DNA from 2 places in the Streptococcus sp. CCH8-C6 genome. Region 1 is predicted to be linked to the other one. Evidence: predicted binding sites of a transcription regulator. Region 1 holds the regulator's gene; the other holds the start of a gene.
The links. Region 1 encodes CtsR, which represses protease genes until heat stress. Its sites were predicted from a motif close to TTGGTCAAAAAAGGTCAAANA; they were not measured.

Region 1 (10,153 bases):
GACCGTGTTGCCGCTGAAGGTCTGACAGGCGTTTACGTAAACGGTAACGTTGCCGCTGTTGTTGAAGTGAATGCTGAAACTGACTTCGTTGCGAAAAACGCTCAATTTGTTGACTTGGTAAATGCTACTGCGAAAGTAATCGCTGAAGGTAAACCAGCTAACAACGAAGAAGCGCTTGCTTTGACAATGCCTTCAGGTGAAACTCTTGAAGCTGCATACGTATCTGCAACTGCAACTATCGGAGAAAAAATCTCTTTCCGTCGCTTTGCTTTGATTGAAAAGACAGATGCTCAACACTTCGGTGCTTACCAACACAACGGTGGCCGTATCGGAGTTATCTCAGTTATTGACGGTGGAGACGATGCTCTTGCTAAGCAAATCTCTATGCATATCGCTGCGATGAAACCAACTGTTCTTTCATACAAAGAATTGGATGAGCAATTTGTTAAAGATGAATTGGCACAATTGAACCACGTCATCGACCAAGACAACGAAAGCCGTGCAATGGTTGGTAAACCAGCTCTTCCACACTTGAAATACGGTTCTAAAGCTCAATTGACTGATGCAGTTGTAGCTCAAGCTGAAGAAGACATCAAAGCTGAGTTGGCTGCTGAAGGCAAACCAGAAAAGATCTGGGACAAGATCATCCCAGGCAAAATGGATCGCTTCATGCTTGACAACACTAAAGTTGACCAAGCATACACACTTCTTGCACAAGTATACATCATGGATGACAGCAAGACAGTTGAAGCTTACCTTGAATCAGTAAATGCTTCAGTAGTTGAGTTCGCTCGCTTTGAAGTTGGTGAAGGTATCGAGAAAGCTGCTAACGACTTTGAAAACGAAGTAGCTGCAACAATGGCTGCTGCTCTTGGTCAAAATTAATCGCTTTTAGCTTAGAAATAGAACGATAAAAAGGTCTGAGGTTTTTTCTCAGACCTTTTCATTTGTAGCATTTTGAAACATCAAGTTTAGAATGGTGAGTAGCATCACTTAGCTGCTTTTTCTCTTTCTTCCTTATGAGCAATCAAGCCGTTGGTAAAAATCAAGACTACCAATATGAAGAGAAGAGCTGTGGTTTGGGGGTAAGTTAGGCTAAACTGGTAGACTTTGGTAATAAACAAAAGGGGCAGAGTAACCACCATCATAATCAGAAAGCTATACCATTTGACTCTGTTGCTGACCAGCTCCTGTTCGAAGAGCAGGGGAGCATAAAGACAGACGATGAGAGCTCCGATAGGAATATCGACATAGTCAGCAGAAAAGATGGTGAAAATACTCAGAGCTGCAAAGAGCCATTTGAGTACATGACGAGAATAGTTGAGCCAATCCATTTTCATTGGATTATCCTCCTTGTTTAGATGATCGTTGGCAGGCAGAAGTTTCTGTCTGTCTTTTCCTTGTGGATTTCCACCTATATTATAACGCTTTAAAAGCAAAAAGCAAGCGGTTACACAAACCTGACAAAGCTTTTTCACTAGTTTGAATTGTCAGACCTTTCAGTCATCCCTTTTTCTTTCAAAATAGAGACTTTTCCGGTATAATATTAGTCAAAGATAGTCAATGTTAGAGAAGCAAGGAAAAAAGAAATCTATTCTGAAATTTTCAACTGGAAAGGGAAGTCATGGGTGCAAAAAACACATCGGACAGTATTGAAGCATATATCAAGTCTATTCTGGCTCAGGCTGGGATGGTTGAATTGAAACGCAGTGAACTGGCTGATGTTTTTCAGGTGGTTCCCAGTCAGATTAACTATGTGATTAAGACGCGTTTTACGGAAAGTCGGGGCTATATCGTTGAGAGTAAGCGTGGTGGCGGCGGCTATATTAGAATTGGAAAGATTGAATTTTCTGACCGGCATCAGATGCTTTGCGGCCTGTACGACAGTGTGGGAGAGCGTGTCAGCCAGCAGGTTTTCACAGATGTTATTCAGCTTCTTTTTGATGAAAAGATTATGACTGAACGTGAGGGCAATCTAATCTTGTCAACAGCTTCGGACTCGATTTTGGGTGATGGAGCTGCGGTGATTCGTGCCCGGATATTAAAAAAGATTTTACAACAACTAGACAGAAAAGGAATGGAATCATAAATGAAATACTCAAAAGCCTTAATAGAAAGCTTGGAAGCAGCCCAGCTCTTGGCCGGCCATTTTACGACAGATTATCTGGAATCATGGCATCTGCTGATTGCTCTGGCTAATAATCCCTACAGCGTTGCTGGCTCAGTCCTCAATGAGTTTCCTGTGGAAGTTGATGGATTTGAAGAAGCAGCTTTTCATATTACTGGTCAGGCTTATCAGAAAGACGGTCACTTCGAGCTGCTGCCTTTTTCTTATCGCTTAGAGGAGCTGTTTGAGGAAGCGGGCCAGATTGCAGAAGCTGTTCGCGCTAAGCATGTAGGTACTGAGCATGTGCTGCTGGCCATGCTATTTGATCGGGGGACCTTGGCCTCTCGTATTCTGGAATTTACCGGCTTTAGCTACGAGGACAAGGAGCAGGGACCGAAAATTAGTGATTTGCGTAAGGTCTTGGAGCAGCGAGCTGGCTGGGGCAAGGAAGATATCAAGGCTATTCGAAGTCTGAATAAGGGAGTAATGGCAGCCAAGCAGACCATGGCTAATATGATGGGCATGCCAGCTTCTACTAGCGGTGGTCTGGAAGACTACACCCGTAATCTGACTGAGCTGGCTAGAGATGGCCGATTGGAGCCCGTCATTGGCCGCGATCAAGAAATTTCACGGATAGTTCAGATTCTCAGTCGCAAGACTAAAAACAATCCAGTGCTGGTTGGAGATGCTGGGGTTGGTAAGACAGCTCTAGCCTTAGGACTGGCCCAGCGTGTAGCGGCTGGTCAGGTTCCGGCTGAACTTGCCAAGATGCGGGTTTTGGAGCTGGACTTGATGAATGTAGTCGCTGGCACTCGTTTTCGCGGAGATTTCGAGGAGCGGATGAACAACATCATCAATGACATTGAAGAAGATGGTCATGTCATTCTCTTCATCGATGAGCTGCATACCATCATGGGCTCTGGCAGCGGTATTGACTCGACCTTGGATGCGGCCAATATCCTGAAACCGGCTCTGGCTCGCGGAACTCTGCGGACAGTTGGTGCTACGACGCAGGAAGAGTATCAGAAACATATTGAAAAAGATGCGGCCCTTTCCCGGCGTTTTGCTAAGGTCAGCATAGAAGAGCCTAATGTGGCTGACAGCATTGCTATTTTACAAGGTCTGAGAAAGAGCTATGAGGACCATCACAAGGTACAGATTAGTGATCAAGCGATTGAGACGGCGGTGAAATATGCCCATCGCTATCTGACTAGCAAGCACCTACCGGACTCTGCCATTGATCTTTTGGACGAGGCCAGTGCGACAGTGCAGAATAGAGGGCCACAGAATTACGAGCAGTTGGATTTGACGCCAGTGGATCAAGCCTTGATGGCAGCGGACTTTAAAAAGGTGTCGAAGTTGCTTGAGCAAGAGCAGCAACCGAAGCTTTATAAACTAAAAGTGGAAGAAGACGATGTCTTGGCTACTCTGAGTGGCTTGTCTGGTATTCCAGTGCAGAAGCTGACTCAGACAGATGCAAAGAAATACCTCAACTTGGAAACAGAACTGCATAAACGCGTGATTGGGCAGGACGAGGCGATTTCAGCTATCAGCCGAGCTATCCGACGGAACCAGTCTGGTATCCGCAGCAGCAGGCGGCCGATTGGCTCCTTTATGTTCCTAGGTCCGACAGGAGTCGGGAAGACAGAGCTAGCCAAGGCCTTGGCCGAAAGTCTCTTTGATGACGAGTCTGCTCTCATCCGCTTTGATATGAGTGAGTACATGGAGAAATTCGCGGCTAGCCGTCTCAACGGAGCGCCCCCAGGCTATGTAGGCTATGAAGAAGGAGGGGAGCTGACGGAAAAGGTGCGCAACAGACCTTATTCTGTCCTGCTCTTTGACGAGGTGGAAAAGGCGCACCCAGATATTTTCAATGTTCTCCTGCAGGTCTTGGATGATGGCCAGTTGACTGACAGCAAGGGCCGCAAGGTGGACTTCTCCAACACGATTATTATCATGACCAGCAATCTGGGGGCGACCAGTTTGCGGGATGATAAGACGGTGGGCTTTGGTGCGCATGACATTCGCTTGGACCATGCCAATATGGAAAAACGGATGCTGGAAGAACTCAATAAAGCATATAGACCAGAGTTTATCAACCGTATTGACGAGAAGGTAGTCTTCCACAGCTTATCTGCTGAAGATATGCAGGAAGTGGTCAAGGTTATGGTCAAACCGCTCATTGCAAGTCTCGCTGAGAAGGGAATTGAGCTGAAATTTCAGGCTAGTGCCCTTAAGCTGCTGGCTCAGGAAGGATACGATGTGGAAATGGGAGCACGGCCATTGCGTCGCACTCTACAGACTCAGGTAGAGGACAAGCTGTCTGAGCTCCTCTTGACAGGAGATTTGACTGCTGGTCAGACTCTTAAGGTCGGGGTCAAGGCTGGCCAACTCAAGTTCGAAGTGGCCTAAAAAGCGCAGTCTTTCAATGGGAAGTTGTGTGCTCGCGGTTAATCCTTGATAGCAATCATACCTATAGATACCGAACAGTTATTTCATCATTCAATGAAATTGGAATTGAAGGATTGGAGGCTGATATGTCGTTTTTTAAAGATTTGTTTGCTGGCAAGAAAGCCAAATTGAAAACACCAGAAGAGCGCAAGGCGGCTAGTATCCAGCGCTTGAAGAAGGAAGGTATTCCTTACATCGAGCATTTGCCGGTCATCGAAAGTGCTGAGCAGGTGCGGCCGCGCTCGTTAGAAGAAATTGCGCGTCGGGCTATTAGCAGCCTCTTGATTATTCAGGCGGCCTTGGATATCGAAAATAATAATTATAATGAGGAGAGTCGCCAGTGGCTGCAGGATAAACTGCAGCAATACGGGGTTCAGGAAGAGCTGACGCCCAAAGAAAGGGTGGTTTTGGAAGATCGTGCCGACCCGGCAGCTATCATCAATATGGTTTGGAAATACGAGGCCTATTGGTCCTTGATTTGGTACTTGGGTCTAGTAGATACTTTACCGTTTCCAGATAAGATTTGTGATTGTGATGCTGCTATTGACGCAGTCGCTAGTGCGGTTGACTTTCAGGAATTTCTGGGCAAATGCCAACCGCGTAGCTTAGAAGAGTTACTGGATGAGGATGATTTGATTTATCGTTATCATTGGGCCTGTGTTGATGCTCGGATTCATGATCAGCCAGCACCGGCAGGCCTTGATGAAAGTGTTGTTCTGGAGAGACGATCTGGCCTTGACTGGCTACTGGGGCTGAATACGGCCCAAGACTGGGATGCTGTTGAGCTGCATACCTAGTCCAACTTCTCTTGATTCACTCAATTAGAAAAGGAGCTACCTTTGTCCGCTCGTAAAATGGCTAAAATTGCCATCCTATCGGCTCTATGTGTGGCCTTTCGCTATGCATTTTCCTTTCTGCCCAATGTGCAACCTATCTCAGCTATCTTTTTCCTGATAGTCATCTTTGAGGATTTGCCGACTTCACTCCTAGTGATGGCGGTGACGATGTTTACATCAGCATTTCTTTTGGGAATGGGGCCAATCGTCCTCTTTCAGTTGCTGTCCTTTGGACTGATTCTTTGCCTTTGGCAGCTGCTCTATCCTCGGTTAAATCTAGTGGGACAGGGAATAGTAGCAGCTCTCCTATCCTTTGGCTATGGCATTGCCATCGATACACTGACAGCCTTGCTGTACAACTATCACTGGTGGTCTTATGCGATTATCAACGCTTTGACTTTCAATATAGCGCACGGACTGTCGACCTTGTTTTTTTACCCACTCTTGTACCCTATTTTAAGGAGGCTCTATAATGAAAAAAATCTTTAGTTTGCTCACACTTGCTTTGGCCCTTCTTCTTGTTGGTTGCGGCAGCAGCCAGACAAATACTGACAAGAGCTCTAGCTCGGCTGATTCTTCTGTCAAAAAGGAACTGAAAATCAGCATCAGTATTGCACCAGAAGGTCAGGAGAAGAGCGAGAAAACAGTGGCTGTTGCAGAAGGAAAGACAGCTATGGATGCTTTGAAGAAGGCCTATAAGGTCGAAGAAAAAGATGGTTTTATCACTTCTATTGACGGCCATGCTCAGGATGAAGCAAAGGGCCTCTACTGGATGTTTAAGGTCAACGGAGAAATGGCTCCTAAGGCAGCCAATCAAATCACTGTCAAGGATGGAGACAAGCTGGAATTCTACCAAGAAGTCTATCAGCAATAAATTTTTTATAAAAAGAATTTGATGCTTAAGGCATTAGGTTCTTTTTTTGTGTCCTTGATACAGTTTTAAAGTGTCTGAAAAATATTTTTATAAAATTTTATAAAAAACTATTGACAAAATAAAAATATAGTTTATAATAAAATCATAGAAATAATAAAATATAAAAAATAATAAAAAGGTTAAACGTATGAAAGAAAAAATTGCAATCGTCTTTGGAACATTTGCTCCCTTACATCAGGGACATATTGATTTGATTCAGAAGGCTAAGCGTTCTTACGACAAGGTGCGCGTGGTGGTTTCTGGTTATCAAGGTGACCGTGGGGAGGAAGTAGGCCTGTCTCTGCAGAAGCGATTCCGCTATACGCGGGAGACTTTCGCAGATGATGAGTTAACACAGGTTTATAAGCTAGATGAAACTTCCTTTCCCCGCTATCCTCTGGGTTGGAACAAGTGGCTGTCAGCTCTATTAGAGTTGGTGAGCTATGATGCAGAACGGGAGGAACTGATTTTCTTTGTTGGTGAGACTGACTATCAGGAAGAGTTAGAAAAGCGTGATTTCAAAACTTCTTTGCAGGAGCGCCAGTTTGGTATCTCAGCTACGATGATTCGGGAAAATCCTAGTCGTTATTGGAAATATATCGCCCAACCTTTCCGCCGTCACTTTACCAAGAAAGTGCTGATTATGGGTAGCGCTAGCAATGGTAAAACGACCTTGGCCAAGGATTTGGCTCGCTTTTATGATGCTCCGGTTAGTCTGGAATATGCTCGAGAATACCAGATTCAAAATAACGTGCGAGACGATGAGCTGACTCCTAAAGACTACTATTATCTGCTCTTAGGACAATATGCTCAGACTTCCAGATTAATTGACAGCAGCGCCAACCGTGGTCTGGTCGTGGCTGATACAAATTCTCTGGTAACCAAGGCTTACTATGATTACTATCTGAAAGAAAGTCCAGTTCAGGACGAAGAAACAGATACCTTTGACAATCTCTTTGCCAGTATTTTGTCCAAGGAAAAATGGGATTTGATTCTCTTTGCTGAGCCGGTCGGCACCTATGTTAACGATGGTTTTCGCGATATGAGCATGGCAGACGAGGCTATCCGCAGTGATTTTTCCAGCCATCTAAAAAGGCTGAAAGACCAGTGCTTGGCTCATATTCCGACGGTCTATCTGGCTGGCAGTTATTTGGACAATTATCAGGCGGCCAAAGAAGCAATCGACATGATTTATCAAGCGGATTAAAAAAGAAAGTGGTAAAATAGAATGGTAGTAAAAAATCAAAAACTCTCTCCTGCAGCTCTCTACGCAGGACTGAAACAAAAATCTCAAACTTTTGCTCGGAATTTCCGCAATGTCTGTGCGGCAGCTAAAAAGCAGGGGATAAAAGGAATCGCGAAATTGCTCTGGCAGGATTTATTTGGCGGGCGTAGCTTGACCCAATGGCTCTACTTGATTGCTCTTTCTAGCTTGCCTTTCATTCTGGAGTTCACCAGTGGTCATGAGCAGCATGACTGGCTGGGACTCTTTGCTTCTTGGACAGGCATCGTCTGTGTAATTTTAGTAGCCGAGGGGCGGGCCAGCAATTACCTATTTGGAGCGGTTAATTCAGCAATTTACCTCCTATTGTCTTTTCAGGCTAGCTTTTATGGCGAAGTGTTGACTACAGTCTACTTCTTTATTATGCAGCCAATCGGCCTTTATACTTGGCTGTCCAACCGGGTTAATGAACAAGATAAGGAAGAGCCATCTCATTTTGAAGCTAAGAAGTTAGACTGGCGTGGCTGGCTTAAATATTTGGCCTTGACTGCCTTGATTTGGATTGGCATGGGCTTTGCTTATAAGAGCATTCACAGTCACCGGCCTTTCCGTGATAGCGTGACAGATGCGACCAATGGTATCGGTCAGCTTCTCATGACTGGTCTCTACCGCGAACAGTGGATCTTCTGGATTGCGACCAATCTCTTCAGTATCTATCTCTGGTGGGGTAGCAACCTTCACATACAGGCTATGTACTGGGTCTATACCCTCAATAGTATCGTTGGATGGTATCAGTGGACCAAGGCGGTGAAGAAAGCTTAGACTAAGATTTGAGATTTTTTGATAGAAAAAATAGCTTAGGAAAGGAAGAAACTCATGACCAAACAGGATATCCCAGCGGGAATGTCGGAAAAAGAGTACTATGAAACCATGGCGGATGAGTCCGCCTTTTTGGCATGGTACAAGACACAGGATTTACCTAAGTATGAAACACCTAGTGTAACAGCGGATATGGTGGCATACTGCTTCGTGGAAAGGCAGATAAAACTTTTGGTCATCAAGCGCAAGGCCCACCCTTATCAAAATAAATATGCTTTGGTCGGAGGTTTTGTGGACAAGCATGAGGATGCCTATCAGGCCTGCATTCGGGAAGTCAAGGAAGAGGTGGGGCTGGAGATACCGCTGGAAAAGGTGGAACAGCTGATGACGGTATCTACTCCAGGGCGTGATCCACGCGGATGGGTCATCACCATTGCCCATCTAGTCTATCTGCCGGCCATAGCAGTAGATCAAGTACAAGCTGGCGATGATGCCAAGGAAGTCACCTTTCTTGATGTAGATTTTAAGACAAGGAGTTTTAGAGACGGTGAGCGGCTCCTGACAGCAGAGGATTTTGCCTTTGACCACTACCAAATCCTGCTGGAATCTATCAAGCGGATTCAGGGGCGACTGGACTGGAATCCAACTTTTCTCCATTTGCTGGAATCACCGTTTACTGTTTATGAAGGGACTGAGTTGGTCAATCTCATCACGCCTAGACGACCTATTGTCAGCAATAATTTTCTAGTGAAATTTGGAGAATACCTAGAGGAGGCTGGCGTTAAGCGCGTGCCAAAGAAGAAGCCGAGAAAAGTGTATCGGCTGAAGGCAGAAAAATCAGATTAAAAGAAAGTTGATCATATATTTCTCTTGCAGGACAGATTTGTCCTGTTTTTTCGTTTTTAATTACGAATAGATAAGTAGGAGCAAGTTTCCCATGACAAAAGAAGCAGATTGAGAAACAGAACTTCGCTTGAGTAAAAAAATTTTTTAAGAATTTTGCATAAATGATTGACATAGAAAAATTACAGTGTTACAATAATGTTACAAAAAGATTTCTTAATGTTACAAGGAGACAAAAGATGAAAACACGTACTTATACAAAAATGATGGCGGCTGCAGTTCTGGCTTCTAGTTTGCTTTTAGGGGCATGTGGTAAGAAAGAAGAAAGTGCAACAAGTGCTAGTTCTAGCAAGACTGTTCAAGCTTCTTCTAGCTCAAAAGCTGCGTCATCCAGTAAGGTCAGCGCTTCTCCTAAGGTTAGCAATAGCGCTTCTTCAGAAGGAGCAGTTAGCCAGCCTGGACAAGCCCAAGCTCCTGCCAGTCAGCAACAGTCTACTGTCGAAGCTCCTCAAGTCCAACAAACGCAGCCACAGCAAGCCTCAGGTCGACAAAACACTCAGAATCAAGCAACTCAACCAGCCCAAGCACCCGAAAGCAATCGCCAGCTTCAGAATAAACAGGCAGCCAGCAATGCTCGCTATAAAGGTGTCTTGACTATGGTGGATGGGGATTTCTCAGCGGCTGCTGGTACTTGGAAGGATGCCAATGGAAATACTGTGACTGTATCAGGTAATGGTCAATTCACAGTCCAGTCTGCAGATGGAAAGACAGATAATTATTCCATTGCTTCCTACTCTTATACACTGGATGATGGCAAATACAATGCGCAGTTAAGCGGGCAAGGCAATGCCAATCTGCAGATTACAACAGGAGCAGACGGCTCAGTAACAAGCGTTGTAGTGACTCAACCCTAAACAGAACAAAAAAGGAAGTCCCATTGGCTTCCTTTTGTTTTTATTTTT
Region 2 (10,153 bases), on a different contig from region 1:
CCTTCTTCTCCCAGTTTTTTCTTGAGCTGTTCAAACTGGATAGCCAAGGCACCGATACCATCTGGCTCTGCCTTTTCAATGATGATAGAATAGGAACCGCTCGGCTCATAGAGCTGTACCCGGCCAATGACATTGATTTTCATGCCTTCCTCAAGCTCAAAGCCCAGCTTTTGATAGACACCGGACCAAATCGTAACCTGAATGACAGCCTTCTCATCCTTTAATGAGAAATACTGATGATTGGGGCGACGGCGGAAATTGGACACCTGGCCAGTCAGATAGACCCGCTCCAAATAAGGATCCCGCTCAAACTTCATCTTCAGATACTTGGTCAAGGTCGAAACCGACAAATATTCTGGCATGCCCTTTTCCTTTCTTTTCTTGTTTTTCCGTAACTTTTATTATAACAAAAAACTGCATAAAAAACCGATTACAAAGTCTAAAAATCCCCTGAAAAGCAAGAAAAAAACTGGGCTTCCACAAAAGAACCCCAGCTGACTTAAAACCCAAGAAAAAGTCTACCGACTCATCTCCTTCACCCACCTTGGAATGACCCTGCTGATTGCCGTTGGCAGGACGACATAAGCTTCCTGACTCAGTTCATCTGCAATCAAGGAGTGAAGAAGGGTGGCAGCCGCCACTCGCTCAAAGAGACTGCTTGATTTAAACTGACCCGCAAAAGCAGCAATCATACCGGCCAGCGTATCCCCCATGCCGCCAGTTGCCTGATAAGGTCCGCCTACTGTCAGCTCAAAGACCTGCTCTTGCCCACTTTGATAGATGGTCGTCCCATGCTTTTTCTGCACGACAACACTGCCTATAGGCAGCTGATTGACCGCTGCCTGATTGGCTGCCGCTGTCTGATCTGACAAACTTAAACCCGATAAGCCTTCCCACTCCTTCTGGTGAGGGGTAAAAACTGTTTGGGCTTTTGGAAATGGCAAAGCTGCTTTACTAAAGAGTGAGATGGCGCCCCCATCCATGATGAGTATCTGCTGTTCTGCCACAGTCTGGATTACCTTTTGTAGGATATCTAGACCTAGTTGATTCTCTGCTAGGCCTGGACCAATCAAGACTAGATCTGATTTAGCCAGCTGCTCTGTCAATCGGTCTTGCTCTTCTAAGTCAAAGGCCATGGCCTCCGGTAAATGACTGTGCAGAGGGGCAATATTTTCTCTGTCTGTAGCAACAGTCACCAGACCTGCTCCACTATTGACTGCCGCTAAAGCTGCCATAATGATGGCGCCCCCATAAGGATAGGTCCCCCCGATCAGTAAGAGACGGCCGTAGTCGCCCTTGTGGCTATCCAAAGGGCGTTCTCTAATGACTTTTTTTAAAATATTTCCAGCATTTTTTACCATGATATTCTCCTAGACCAACTTCATCCTGTACTTGTCTTAAGATGACCAAACCTATCTTCATTATACACCAAAAGGCACCTAAACAGGTGCCTCGTATCGCAAGAAAGTTATTTTCTTCGGAAATCTGCAAATTTTTGTAAGATTCTTGCTGCGACTGCCTTGGGTAAATTTTCCTGAAAGGCGACCTGCTCATCCGCATAATCGCTCAAGCCTGGGAAATCCCCAACCTGCACAGCGTAGAGAGAGTTCTTAAAGAGCTGGATATCATTTTGATCATTACCAAAAGCCACATAATCCGAACCGCATAATTCCTTTACAGTTGAAGCTTTATTGGTTTCAGCCGGATTGATATAAAAACATTTCTCATGTTCATGATAGTCTAGACTTAGATTAGGCAAGTTTCCAAAACGAGCCTGTAAATCGTCTAAGAGTTGCTCATGATCCCCCATGTAAATAACAAGCTTAATAGGATGCTGGAGATCAGTTAGTTCCAGCCGTCTTGCCCGCTTGAGAGGATCTACACTGGCAATAAAAGGGATTTTTTCTAAAATCTGGCCGCTGTAATCAAAAGTATTATCAACGAAAAAAGGCAAATTATAGGTCAAACAAGTATCTAAAATGGCTTGATAACTTGACTGATGCAGCTGGCGCTCAAACATCAGCTGTCCCTTCTGATAAGCTACTCCGCCGTTCAGGCCAATCACGATCTGCTGGCTCAATTCCGGACCCAATAGTCCCAGACAATCTCGATAGGAACGCGCCGAAGCAAACAAAACTTCATGCCCAAACTGAGGAGCCGTTAGCAGAACCTGCTTAATCTCCTCATCAATCGTCATATAATCAAAGGACAAGGTCCCATCCAAATCAAAAACAAATTTCATGATTCAAGACTCCGTTTAAAGGCTTGGTAGGTCTGCTCCATCAGCATGGTAATGGTCATAGGCCCAACACCTCCAGGTACAGGGGTAATCAGACTGGAAAGTTCAGACACTTCATCAAATTTAACGTCCCCAATCAGCTTGCCATTTTCATCTCGATTCATACCGACATCAATGACAACAGCCCCTTCCTTGACAAAGTCCTTGGTCACAAAATGTCCACGACCGATAGCCACCACCAAAATATCCGCCCGCTTAGCAGTCTTAGCTAGATTGTGGGTCCTTGAATGCGTCAGAGTCACTGTCGCATTCTTAGCCAAAAGCAGCTGAGCCATGGGCTTACCGACAATATTACTTCGCCCGATGACGACCGCTCGCTTGCCTTCCAGTTCAACACCATATTCATGGAACATTGCCATAATGCCTGCAGGAGTAGCCGGAATCATAACCGGATGGCCACTCCATAGCTTGCCCATATTAAGCGGATGAAAGCCATCAACATCCTTGTCTGGATCAATAGCCAGCAGCACAGCTTCATCATCAATATGCTCAGGCAAGGGCAGCTGGACCAAAATCCCATGCCAATCAGGATTTTGATTATAAGTTTCAATCAAGCTCAAGAGCTCTTCTTGGCTGGTTTCTTCTGGCAGACGTTCTATCTTACTCCGAAAGCCAGCGGCCAAGGCCGAGCGCTCTTTATTACGCACGTAGATTTGACTGGCTGGATTATTTCCTACCACAATCACTACCAAGCCCGGTACCTGACCTGTCTTTTCTTTGAGGCGAGCCGTTTTTTCGGCTAATTTTTTCTGAAGTTTCTCTGCCAAACCTCTGCCATCAATAATCTGCGCCATGTCATTCTCATTTCTTTTTCATTATCTTTTTCATTATACCAAAAAAATCTGTGCCCAGCCTATAACTTTTTCTTATACAAGGTTATAAAGCGGGGTTTCATTGGCACCTAGCGGTAAAATTTTCAGACCTACCAAATCTTTTTCAAAATAAGATAAAAAGGGTAAAAATAAAAAGCAGCTAAGTGCTTTTTAATAGAGTAATTCATAAATTTCCATTGCAATCAAATCGATGCTGTCGAAAGTATAGGTCTCACGCGCTGCAACGTCACGCAAGGTGAAGACAGAGCCGTTTTCTTCGTCGTAACTGTAAGCTACTTCTGCTACAACCACTCCTTCACGCTCAAAATTACGTTTCAAATTTCCGCCATCCTTAGCCATAGCTTCTAAGCGGTTGATAATTCTAACTAAATGTGATTCCATTTTGTTTCTCCTATTTACTTAGTTCCCTCTTATTTTACCATAAATAGCGACTGAAATACCACTAAAAGCCAATTTTTTGTAATTTTTCAAGAATTTGTTTTCATTCTGCTCGGTCTAAGGGAAGATTTTGTAGTAAATTCTTGCAAAGTTCGAGAATACTGATATAATGAAACTATAAAACTTTGACTATTTTTGACCTTTAATTATTTCTATAAATAGCTTGCACACTAAAAGAAAAGAGGTATCTGCATGCTTTGTCAAAATTGTAAAATCAATGAATCTACGATTCACCTTTATACCAACGTAAATGGCCATAAACAGCAGGTGGATTTGTGCCAAAACTGCTACCAAATCATGAAAACAGACCCTGAACATTCCTTGTTCGGTGGAATTGCTAATGCCAACAATCACGGAACAGATCCTATCGATGACTTCTTCAATAGCCTCAGCAATTTTCAACAGCCTCAGGAACCAACTACTCCTCCTACCCAATCTGGCGGAGCCTATGGAGGCGGTGGCGGCTACGGTTCCAATCCTAGCAAGGGTGGTCAGCCTCAGCCAAGTCCGCAAAAGCCAAAAGGCCTGCTGGAAGAGTTTGGTATCAACGTGACTGAGTTGGCTCGCCGAGGCGAGATTGATCCTGTTATTGGCCGTGATGAAGAAATCGTCCGTGTCATTGAAATCCTCAACCGCCGCACCAAAAACAATCCTGTTCTCATAGGAGAGCCAGGAGTCGGAAAAACTGCCGTGGTGGAAGGTTTGGCCCAGAAAATTGTCGATGGTGATGTGCCTCATAAACTCCAAGGCAAGGAAGTTATCCGCCTAGACGTTGTCAGTTTAGTACAGGGAACTGGTATCCGTGGCCAATTTGAGGAGAGGATGCAGAAGCTCATTGATGAAATTCGTTCTCGTCAGGATGTCATTCTCTTTATTGATGAAATCCATGAAATTGTCGGAGCAGGCTCTGCTGGCGATGGCAATATGGACGCTGGAAACATCCTCAAACCAGCTCTGGCTCGCGGAGAACTCCAAATGGTCGGAGCAACCACTCTCAATGAATACCGTATCATCGAGAAGGATGCAGCACTAGAGCGCCGCATGCAGCCAGTTAAGGTAGACGAGCCGACTGTTGAAGAAACGATTACCATCCTCAAAGGCATTCAGAAAAAATACGAAGACTACCATCACGTCAAGTACACAGATGCGGCCATTGAAGCTGCTGCGCTTCTCTCCAACCGCTACATCCAAGATCGTTTCCTGCCAGACAAGGCTATTGACCTCTTGGATGAGGCTGGTTCTAAGATGAATCTGACCCTCAACTTTGTTGATCCCAAGGTTATTGACCAACGTCTGATTGAAGCAGAAAACCTCAAGGCTCAAGCAACCCGTGACGAAGATTTCGAGAAAGCAGCTTACTTCCGCGACCAGATTGCCAAGTACAAGGAACTCCAGCAGACAAGTGTGCTAGACAAGGACACTCCGATTATCAGCGAGAAAACGATTGAGCATATCGTAGAGCAAAAGACCAATATCCCAGTTGGCGACCTCAAAGAAAAGGAACAGTCTCAGCTGGTCAATCTTGCCAGCGACCTAAAGGCTCATGTCATCGGCCAAGACGATGCTGTGGATAAGATTGCCAAGGCTATCCGCCGCAACCGGGTCGGACTAGGAAGTCCTAATCGCCCAATCGGCAGCTTCCTCTTTGTCGGACCAACTGGTGTCGGTAAGACTGAGCTGTCTAAGCAACTAGCCGTTGAGCTCTTTGGCTCGGCTGACAGTATGATTCGCTTTGATATGAGTGAATACATGGAGAAACACAGCGTGGCCAAGCTGGTCGGTGCCCCTCCGGGCTATGTCGGCTATGATGAAGCTGGTCAATTGACTGAGCGCGTTCGCCGCAATCCCTACTCACTCATTCTGCTGGATGAGGTGGAAAAAGCCCATCCTGATGTTATGCACATGTTCCTGCAGGTTCTAGATGATGGCCGCCTGACTGATGGCCAAGGCCGGACTGTCAGCTTCAAAGACACCATTATTATCATGACATCCAATGCCGGAACTGGCAAAGCTGAAGCCAGCGTTGGCTTTGGAGCAGCGCGTGAAGGCCGCACCAACTCCGTTTTGGGTGAATTGGGCAATTTCTTCAGTCCTGAGTTTATGAACCGCTTTGACGGCATTATCGAATTCCAGGCGCTCAGCAAGGACAATCTGCTGCAAATCGTCAACCTGATGCTGGACGATGTCAATCAACGTTTGGCAACCAACGACATTCATCTGGAAGTTACGGAGAAGGTCAAGGAAAAATTGGTTGATCTAGGCTACGACCCAAAAATGGGGGCTCGCCCACTGCGCCGCACCATTCAAGACCATATCGAAGATGCTATTACCGACTTCTATCTGGAAAATCCAAGCGAAAAAGATCTTAAAGCTATCATGACCAGCAATGGCAAGATTCTCATCAAGTCAGTAAAGAAAACTGAAAGCACAGAGTCAGTTAATTCATCTCAAGAAGAAAAATAAATGTTGACAAAATAGAGCAGAAAACAGTTAGTTTTCTGCTCTATTTCTTTATTGATCCTTCTGAACCCTATAGCTCAGAATTGTTTTCAGCTTGCTAGGGTCTGTCCGATTCAGATTATTGAGATAGATTTCCCTATGAGTGTTTGAAATCCGTGTCAGCTGGCGATTCTGGCAAAAGGCATCCATTTTAGCGAAGGATTGAGGTTCTTCGTCAAAAGGTCCTAGGTGCAGCATGGCGACACACGCTCCTTCCGTCATTTCTTCAAAGCGAATCTCATCATAGAGAGGATTAGGCTTTTTGACACGAACTTGTTCTAGGGCCTTTTTCACCATTTCTCCAGTGATAAAGTCCGGCTGCCCAATCATAATAGTATAGATCAATTCTTCTTTAATCAGTTCTCCTTCTTGCTCTTGCTGCCAAAGTCCTTCCAAGGGATAAACTGTAAAATCAGTAAATTCTTGCTCGACCTCTGTCTTTTTGTAGTTCATCTTGATAGCATAGGCTAAGCTGTACAGAGCACCAACTCGTTCCGAAAAGTCAGCAGCATTAGGATTGCCCTTGCCGTCAATCATGATAAAAGACTGGGCAGGAACATCTATGAGACAGGGTTCAGACTTGATTTGATATATTTCTCGATCGGCTTTTCTCCATTCATATTTCATGAGAGAGCCCTCCTTTCTTTACTACAAGCAGTATAGCAAAGAAAAGTTGACAACCTCTGTCAGCTTTTATAAATATCGGCAATAGCTTTTAACTTTTCTTTGAATTCTTCCCGCAACTGAGGCGGCTCCATGATTTCAACTCCATCCAAAAAGGATAGCAAGTAGGTATAAAGACTATCGTGACTCGGCAAATGCGTTTGGACATAAAGGCTCCCATCAGTCTCCTCTATCTCTGCTTCTGAAAACTCCTCGTACACTCGAAAGGCATGCTTCCGGTCAAATTTCAAGAGGACTTTTACAGTATCTCCTAGCCGCTCCTCAGGACTAAATGTCTCATCCAAGACTCTCTGCTTAAATCGTTCCTCTAACATCTGACAGTCTCTCATTCTGCTGAGTTTAAAAAAGCGCGGAGCTTGTCTTAAGCGACAAAAGCCAGCAACATACCAGTTTTGGCTTTTAAATACTAACTTCAGCGTCTCTATCTTGCGCTGCTCTCTTTCTCCACGCCCATTCAAATAAGAAAAAGACAAGACTCTTCTTTGCAAGATTGCCTGCTTAATAGTATCAAACAGTTCTTTCTGATCTGCTTTTTTGCGCCAGTCAGTGAAATCCACCTCCAGCCAGGAAGTTGCCTGAACTTGAAACAAGGACTGTAGCTTAGACAGGGTCTCTACTTGCTCGCCATCTGTTAAAATCTGCAAGCCTTGAAGAGCAGCTAATAGCTCATCCCTCTCAGACTCTGAAAATAAGGCCTTGTCTAAGACAAAATCCTTCATCAGAAAAATACCCCCGCCCTTGCCTGGGTTGCAATAGATAGGGATTCCTGCCAAACTCAGCTTGTCCACATCTCGATAGATGGTCCGAATGGATACTTCAAATAGTGAGGCCAATTCGGGAGCTGTTGTGCGGCCCTGCTCTAAAAGAAGATATAGGATTTTAAAAAGTCTGCTTTCTGTCATAAAACCACCTCGCTCCTATTATAACAATTTCTACTATAAATGTTTTACTATTCCCATAAAGAAGAGTTTTTTTAAACGGTCGGAGGAAGGAATTTATTATTTTAAGGAGATTTCTTTCAAGGACTATCATTCTTTTTCTGTCCAATAAACCGAGTAAATTCTTGACAGCTGGTCCTTAGTCCATTATGATAGATAGTAAACTGACTAGAGATTGAGGATATTAGAATGACAAATCCAACCTTTGGTGAAAAGGAAGCAAATGTAGAATATGTGACCCGATACGGAGTCTATGCCGTTATCCCAGACGAAAAAAAAGAAAAGATTATTTTGGTCCAGGCGCCTAATGGGGCTTGGTTTCTGCCCGGTGGAGAGATTGAAGAAGGGGAAAACCATCAGACTGCGCTTGAACGCGAGCTGATGGAAGAACTTGGATTCACGGCCCAGCTTGGACGCTATCTTGGACAAGCTGATGAATATTTTTACTCCCGCCATCGCGACACCCATTTCTACAACCCGGCCTACCTGTATGAGGTCACCTCTTTCCAAGAAGTCCAAAAACCGCTGGAAGATTTCAACCAGCTTGCCTGGTTCCCAGTCGAAGAAGCTATTGAAACACTCAAACGCGGCAGCCATAAATGGGGTATCCAAGCCTGGAAAAATACACTTAAAGCTTAAAGAAATCATTCACAATTCATAGCAAACATGTTATAATAATAGCAGGTATAAAGCAGGAGGAAATCGTATGAAGCTTATTAATACAACAAACAGTCATGCTGACCTTGTCAAAAGCCAATTGGAAAGCACCGATGCGATATTAGTCGAAGTTTATTCTGCTGGAAACAGCGATGTTGTTTTTACACAAGCTCCTCTTCACTATGAAATCTTGATTTCAAACATGCACCGTGCTGTACGAGAACAGGAAATCGAAAAAATCAGAGAATTTTTCTTGAAGAGAAAAATTGATGCAAATGCTATTGATAGAGCTGCTATCCGCACGATTTACGCTAATAATCTAATCGAAATTTCCATTCCTGTGAAACAGTAAAAACTAAGGCAATCGCCTTAGTTTTTATTGTTTATAGATCATGGTAATATGAGGTGTCGATTCAAAAATAAAGGGTTGGCCAACCGCCTTAAAGCCATACTTTTCATAGAGAGTTGCCACCTGAACCTGAGCCTCTATTTCAATTTCCTTTCCTGGCCATTTTTCAGCACATAATTGCAAGATTTCTCTGATAAGCTGTCCACCTAAGCCCTGTCCTCGTGCAGACTGGGCTGTAACCACTCGACCAAAGACTAAATGCTCTCCCTCTTCAAAGACACGGGCATAAGCATCAATTTCCCCTTGTTCATTAGCATGGTAAACATGCACTGCTTCTAGGTCTTTCTCATCCAGTTCATGATAAATGCGCTCCTGCTCCACCATAAAGGTGTCAATGCGAAGTTTTAAGATTTGATAAAATTCTATCGGGTTCAGCTCTGTTAATTTTTTCCTAGACCACATACTTGTTTCCTCTATCTTTTTAATGTATAATAAGTGCAAATGCAACTATCAAGGAGTTCCTATGGATTACCGTCAACTTTTCCGTCAAATGGGCTTTATTTCCAGACAAGCCATGATGAAAATGAATCAGAAAGCCAGTAACTACGGCCTAGACAATAATTTATTTCTACTGCTCATTCGCATCGTCGAAAATGAAGGTCTCAACCAATCACAACTGGCAGAGCTGGTGCAGATTGACAAGACTACTCTCAGCCGTTCTCTAGGAAAGCTAGAAGATAGAGGCTTGATTATCAAAAAGACAAAAGCTCAAAATAAGAAGTTCAAAGAGCTCTATCCTAGCAGTCAGGCTCTCAAACTCTACGACCAACTGATTGGCTTTGAAAATACCTACGCCAGTCAGGCTCTGCAGCAACTGACTTCCTCTGAGCTCTTTCAGCTCCAAAACATTTTGGCTAAAATAAGCACTCCTAAGTTATAAGTAGTATAACAGAAAATAGTTGCAAATGCAACTTTTTGGTTTTTCTAATTTAGTTTTAATTTAACAAATTTTCAAATCAATCTATCTAAAAAATGGCTTGCCACTAAAGGGCAAAGCCATTTTTTATTTTGGAAACTTACTTGCTCTCAAAGCCTTCTGAGACAGCTTGAGCGAAATTTTCTTCTAAAATTTCTGCACAGTGGTCACAGACAAGAGCTTGATAACTGCGCTCTTTAACTGTTGTGTCAATGCGACGGCAGCGATCACAGACTTGCCCCTGCGCATGCTCTACAACAAAAGCTACATCTTCAAAGACTAGAGCGCCTTCTGGAGCAGGTCCTTCAGCAATCGTCAATTGAGAAACGATGAGAAGCTGAGCTACATCGCTATTAACTGCTTCCAGCAAGGTCTTGATGACTTCATTTGGATAGACAGTCAGGTGCGCTTCCAACGATTTCCCAATAACCTTCTCATTGCGGGCTTCTTCCAAGGCTTTCTGAGCCTGACTGCGGAAGT

Region 2: AX677_RS08585 (ATP-dependent Clp protease ATP-binding subunit) is a predicted target of CtsR. The motif match lies at 3,693-3,713, and genes of this name have one in related genera.

The regions. Positions count from the first base shown of each region.
Region 1 is NZ_LSJN01000023.1:66,239-76,391, reverse strand. It holds gene tsf (translation elongation factor Ts) at 1-885, shown strand, start outside; gene AX677_RS03025 (hypothetical protein) at 990-1,478, opposite strand; gene AX677_RS03020 (CtsR family transcriptional regulator) at 1,625-2,089, shown strand; gene AX677_RS03015 (ATP-dependent Clp protease ATP-binding subunit) at 2,090-4,519, shown strand; gene AX677_RS03010 (DUF4272 domain-containing protein) at 4,645-5,355, shown strand; gene AX677_RS03005 (hypothetical protein) at 5,398-5,883, shown strand; gene AX677_RS03000 (DUF4430 domain-containing protein) at 5,867-6,268, shown strand; gene AX677_RS02995 (AAA family ATPase) at 6,456-7,514, shown strand; gene pnuC (nicotinamide riboside transporter PnuC) at 7,536-8,351, shown strand; gene AX677_RS02985 (NUDIX hydrolase) at 8,406-9,194, shown strand; gene AX677_RS02980 (DUF6287 domain-containing protein) at 9,356-10,105, shown strand; gene dusB (tRNA dihydrouridine synthase DusB) at 10,146-10,153, opposite strand, start outside.
Region 2 is NZ_LSJN01000082.1:11,023-21,175, forward strand. It holds gene xseA (exodeoxyribonuclease VII large subunit) at 1-362, opposite strand, end outside; gene AX677_RS09615 (initiator RepB protein) at 307-543, opposite strand; gene AX677_RS08565 (NAD(P)H-hydrate dehydratase) at 519-1,361, opposite strand; gene AX677_RS08570 (HAD hydrolase family protein) at 1,469-2,242, opposite strand; gene AX677_RS08575 (bifunctional methylenetetrahydrofolate dehydrogenase/methenyltetrahydrofolate cyclohydrolase) at 2,239-3,093, opposite strand; gene AX677_RS08580 (DUF1797 family protein) at 3,283-3,513, opposite strand; gene AX677_RS08585 (ATP-dependent Clp protease ATP-binding subunit) at 3,763-6,033, shown strand; gene AX677_RS08590 (GyrI-like domain-containing protein) at 6,082-6,696, opposite strand; gene AX677_RS08595 (YafY family protein) at 6,756-7,655, opposite strand; gene AX677_RS08600 (NUDIX hydrolase) at 7,881-8,330, shown strand; gene AX677_RS08605 (DUF1827 family protein) at 8,398-8,700, shown strand; gene AX677_RS08610 (GNAT family N-acetyltransferase) at 8,725-9,159, opposite strand; gene AX677_RS08615 (MarR family winged helix-turn-helix transcriptional regulator) at 9,182-9,637, shown strand; gene ileS (isoleucine--tRNA ligase) at 9,774-10,153, opposite strand, start outside.